DNA from 2 places in the Streptomyces sp. NPDC048270 genome. Region 2 is predicted to be linked to the other one. Evidence: riboswitches for the same ligand, from Rfam matches in the RefSeq annotation. Region 2 holds a riboswitch; the other holds the start of a gene.
The links. A riboswitch is a leader RNA that binds a small molecule or an ion and turns the genes downstream of it on or off. The one in region 2 is predicted to bind ZMP and ZTP.
Positions count from the first base shown of each region.

Region 1 (2,444 bases), on a different contig from region 2:
GACCGAGGGCCATGCCGACGGCGGCGGCGCCGAAGCCGAGGTGCCAGTCGACCTCCTCGCCGAGGTAGCCGACGACGAGCGGGGCGATGACCGCGCCGAGGTTGATGCCCATGTAGAAGATCGAGTAGCCGGCGTCGCGCCGCTGGTCGTCGTCGGCGGCGTAGAGGCGGCCGACGAGCGCGGAGATGTTGGGCTTGAGCAGGCCGGTGCCGATGACGATGAGGACCAGGCCGGGCCAGACGACGGCGGGCTGCGGGAAGGCCATGAGGACGTGTCCGGCCATGATGACCACACCGCCCCACAGGACGGCCCGGCGGGCTCCGAGGAAGCGGTCGGCGATCCAGCCGCCGGGCAGCGCCAGCAGCGAGATCATGGCCATGTAGACCCCCTCCACCGCCTCCGCGGTGCCCTCGTGGAGGCCCATGCCGCCGTGGCCGCGGGAGGCCGCGAGGAAGTGCACGAGGATCGCGACCATGCCGTAGAGGCTGAAGCGCTCCCACAGCTCGGCGAGGACGAGGGTGGCGAGCCCGCGCGGATGCCGCTTCGGGTGCCGGGGTGCTTGCGTCTGCGTGTCCTTCGGTCCGTTCACCTGTCCAGTGCAGCGCCGGGGGCGGAGTGCCGGGATCGGTCCTTCGGCCCGTTACCGGGGGAAACGCGACGCCCCGGGCCGAAGGGCCCGGGGCGTTCCGCGTGCCGCAGGGGGCGCGGAGGGGGTCAGAGGTCCGCGAGGTCCAGCCCGGCCTGCGCGGCGGCGGCCCGCACGGTCTGCTCGAGGAGCACGGCGATGGTCATCGGGCCGACCCCGCCCGGTACCGGCGTGATCAGCGAGGCGCGGGCGGCGGCGGACTCGAAGTGCACGTCGCCGACGTTGCCCTCGTTGTACCCGGCGTCCAGGACCACGGCGCCCGGCTTGATGTCCTCGCCGCGGATGAACTCGGCCCTGCCGACTGCGGCGACCAGCACGTCGGCCTGGCGCACGATCGAGGGGAGGTCCCGGGTGCGGGAGTGGCAGTAGGTGACGGTGGCGTTCTGTTCCAGCAGCAGCATCCCGGCGGGCTTGCCCAGGATCGCGCTGCGGCCGACGACCACGGCGTGCTTGCCGGTGAGGTCCACGTCGTAGGCGGCGAGCAGGCGCATGATGCCGCCGGGGGTGCAGGAGACGAAGCCGGGCAGTCCGAAGCCCATGGCGGCGAAGGAGTGCATGGTGACCCCGTCGACGTCCTTGCCGGGGGCGATGGCCTCGAAGGCGGCGCGCTCGTCGATGTGGTGCGGGACGGGGTGCTGGAGCAGGATGCCGCTGATCTCCGGGTCCTCGGAGAGCGCGGTCAGGGTGGCGACCAGCTCCTCCGTGGTGGTCTCGGCCGGCAGCTCCACGTGGCGGGAGGTGATCCCGGCCTTGGCGCAACGGTTCTGCTTCATCCGTACGTAGGTGACGGAGGCGGGGTCCTCGCCGACCAGGACGGTCGCGAGACAGGGCGCGGTGCCGGTGCGCTCGGTGATCTTCGCCGCGAGGGCGGCGGTCTCCTCCGAGATGCGGCGGGCGAGGGCGGTGCCGTCCATCAGCTGGGCAGTGGCAGTCGTCACGGGGTCTCCTGAACGTCGCTGCGGATCGCGGTTCGCCCAGGCGCGCGGCAGTCGGCGTACGCCACGTACGCCGGGCCGCTCCCCGGTGGTGATCCACCCGAACGCCAGTCACGGCCCGCGGGCCACTCTAGTCGACATATCCGGTGGATGACGGGCGCCCGACCTGGGACGATCCAGACATGACGCGCACTTTCGACCACCTTGTCGCCGAAGCCGACGCGGTCTCCGTGGACGGCTGGGACTTCTCCTGGCTCGACGGCCGGGCCACCGAGGAGCGCCCGTCCTGGGGCTACCAGGGGCTGCTCAAGGAGCGCCTGGCCACGGTCCGGTCCGCCCTGGACATCCAGACCGGCGGCGGCGAGGTGCTGGCCGGCGCGGGCCCGCTGCCGCCGCTGACGGCGGCCACCGAGTCCTGGCCGCCGAACATCGACCGGGCCACCCGGCTGCTGCACCCGCTGGGCGCGGTGGTGGTCGCCGACGCCGACGAGCCGCCGCTCCCCTTCGGCGACGGGGCCTTCGAGCTGGTCGCCAGCCGGCACCCGGTCACCGTCTGGTGGGACGAGATCGCACGGGTCCTGCGGCCCGGCGGCACCTACCTGTCCCAGCAGGTCGGTCCGGCGAGCGTCTTCGAGCTGGTCGAGTACTTCCTCGGCCCGCAGCCGGAGGAGGTCCGGCGCGCCCGGCACCCCGACGACGCCGTGACCGACGCCACCAGGGCGGGCCTGGAAGTCGTCGACCTGCGCTCGGAACGGCTGCGCACGGAGTTCCACGACATCGGAGCCGTGATCTACTTTCTCCGGAAGGTGATCTGGATGGTGCCCGGCTTCACGGTCGGGCAGTACCGGGACCGGTTGCGCGAG
Region 1 is NZ_JBEZLV010000008.1:106,342-108,785, forward strand. It holds gene AB0D66_RS10220 (peptide MFS transporter) at 1-589, opposite strand, end outside; gene AB0D66_RS10225 (bifunctional 5,10-methylenetetrahydrofolate dehydrogenase/5,10-methenyltetrahydrofolate cyclohydrolase) at 715-1,560, opposite strand; ZMP/ZTP riboswitch at 1,612-1,706, opposite strand; gene AB0D66_RS10230 (class I SAM-dependent methyltransferase) at 1,764-2,444, shown strand, end outside.
Region 1: it holds a riboswitch for ZMP and ZTP, as region 2 does, so the genes downstream of both, AB0D66_RS10225 (bifunctional 5,10-methylenetetrahydrofolate dehydrogenase/5,10-methenyltetrahydrofolate cyclohydrolase) here and glyA (serine hydroxymethyltransferase) in region 2, are expected to answer to the same signal.

Region 2 (2,444 bases):
GGCCAGGGCCTTGGCATTGGCCACCACGGCGTGCGCGTACGCGGTGAACGCAGGCTGCGCCGCCTCGTGCAGCGCCACCGCGATACCGGCCGTCGTCTGGTTGTGCGGCCCGCCCTGCAGCCCCGGGAACACCGCCTTGTCGATGGCCTTCGCGTGCTCCTCGCGGCACATCAGCATCGCCCCGCGCGGCCCCCGCAGCGTCTTGTGCGTGGTCGTCGAGATCACGTCCACGTGCCCCGCCGGGGACGGGTGCGCCCCGCCCGCGATCAGGCCCGCGATGTGGGCCACGTCCGCGACCAGGACCGCGCCCGCCTCCTCGGCGATCGACGCGAACGCCGCGAAGTCGATCGTGCGCGGCAGGGCCGTACCCCCGCAGAAGATGATCTTCGGGCGCTCCGCCAGCGCGAGCTCCCGCACCGCGTCGTAGTCGATCAGCCCGGTGTCCGGCCGGACCCCGTACTGCACGCCCCGGAACCACGAGCCCGTCGCCGAGACGCCCCAGCCGTGCGTGAGGTGCCCGCCCATCGGCAGCGCCATCCCCATCACCGTGTCGCCCGGCTCGGCGAAGGCCAGGTAGACGGCCAGGTTCGCGGGCGAGCCGGAGTACGGCTGGACGTTGGCGTGGTCCACCCCGAACAGGCCCTTCGCCCGCTCGACGGCCAGCGCCTCGACCCGGTCGATGTTCTGCTGGCCCTCGTAGTAGCGGCGGCCCGGGTAGCCCTCGCTGTACTTGTTCTGCAGCACCGTGCCGGAGGCCTCGAGGACTGCGGCGGACACGTAGTTCTCACTGGGGATCAGGCGCAGGGTCTCGGCCTGCAGGGTTTCCTCCGCCGCGACGAACGACGCCAGCTCGGGGTCGGTCGCGAAAAGGGCGGGATGGCGGCTCGCGGACATGGCGGGCTCCTCCGGGGTCGATGTGATCGGTACCCCGCGAGGCCCAGGCGAGCGGCCCTGTCTGCGGTCGAGCGCGCACGACTCCCCCGGAGTTCGTTCTCCGTACGCCAGTCGCCGTGCGTACCGCCCACCTTAGCGGGCGCGCCACGGGAAAGGTTTCTCCAGCCCTTCGGCGAGCGAGGATGGAGGGTGACGCCACCCTCGTCACAGGCCTGACGGACGATCGGAGACCCCGTGTCGACAACTGCTGATGCCATCCGCTCCGCCGACGCGCACAGCGCGCACAACTACCACCCGCTGCCCGTCGTCGTCGCGTCCGCGGACGGCGCGTGGATGACCGACGTGGAGGGCCGCCGGTACCTGGACATGCTCGCCGGCTACTCGGCGCTGAACTTCGGGCACGGCAACCGCCGCCTGCTCGACGCCGCCCGCGCCCAGCTGGACCGGGTCACGCTCACCTCGCGCGCCTTCTTCCACGACCGCTTCGCCGACTTCTGTACCGAACTCGCCTCGCTGTGCGGCAAGGAGATGGTCCTGCCCATGAACACGGGCGCGGAGGCGGTGGAAACGGCCGTGAAGACCGCCCGCAAGTGGGGGTACGAGGTCAAGGGCGTGCCGGACGGCCACGCGAAGATCGTGGTCGCCGCCGACAACTTCCACGGCCGGACGACGACGATCGTCTCCTTCTCCACGGACCACGAGGCGCGCGACCACTTCGGCCCCTACACGCCGGGCTTCGAGATCGTCCCGTACGGCGACCTCACCGCGCTGGCCCACGCCATCACCGAGAACACGGTCGCCGTGCTGCTGGAGCCGGTCCAGGGCGAGGCGGGGGTGCTCGTGCCGCCCGCCGGGTACCTGCCCGGCGTACGGCAGCTCACGCGCGAGCGGAACGTCCTGTTCATGGCGGACGAGATCCAGTCGGGGCTGGGCCGCACCGGTCGGACCTTCGCGTGCGACCACGAGGAGGTCGTCCCCGACGTGTACATCCTCGGCAAGGCGCTCGGCGGCGGGGTGGTGCCCGTCTCGGCCGTGGTCGCGGACCGGGACGTGCTCGGCGTGTTCCGGCCGGGCGAGCACGGGTCCACCTTCGGCGGGAACCCGCTGGCCTGCGCCGTCGGCCTGGAGGTCGTCGCGATGCTGAAGACCGGCGAGTACCAGCAGCGCGCCACCGAGCTCGGCGACCACCTGCACCGGGAGCTGAACCTGCTGGTCGGCGGGGGCGCGGTGACCGCCGTACGGGGGCGGGGGCTGTGGGCGGGCGTGGACATCGAGCCGTCGCACGGGACCGGACGGCAGATCTCCGAGAAGCTGATGGAGCGGGGCGTCCTGGTGAAGGACACCCACGGGTCGACCATCCGCATCGCCCCGCCGCTGGTGATCAGCAAGGAGGACCTGGACTGGGGGCTCGAACAGCTCCGGTCGGTGCTGTCGGCCTAGCGGACCCTGCCACGCGCCCCGCGCCCGAGCGCCGAGCGCCTAGAGGATGACGTGGGGCAGGAAGCGGGCGTACTCGTCCGTGACCGGCCCCGCCGATTCCCGGATGCCGA
Region 2 is NZ_JBEZLV010000034.1:27,424-29,867, reverse strand. It holds gene glyA (serine hydroxymethyltransferase) at 1-894, opposite strand, end outside; ZMP/ZTP riboswitch at 929-1,019, opposite strand; gene rocD (ornithine--oxo-acid transaminase) at 1,129-2,334, shown strand; gene AB0D66_RS25950 (glutathionylspermidine synthase family protein) at 2,374-2,444, opposite strand, start outside.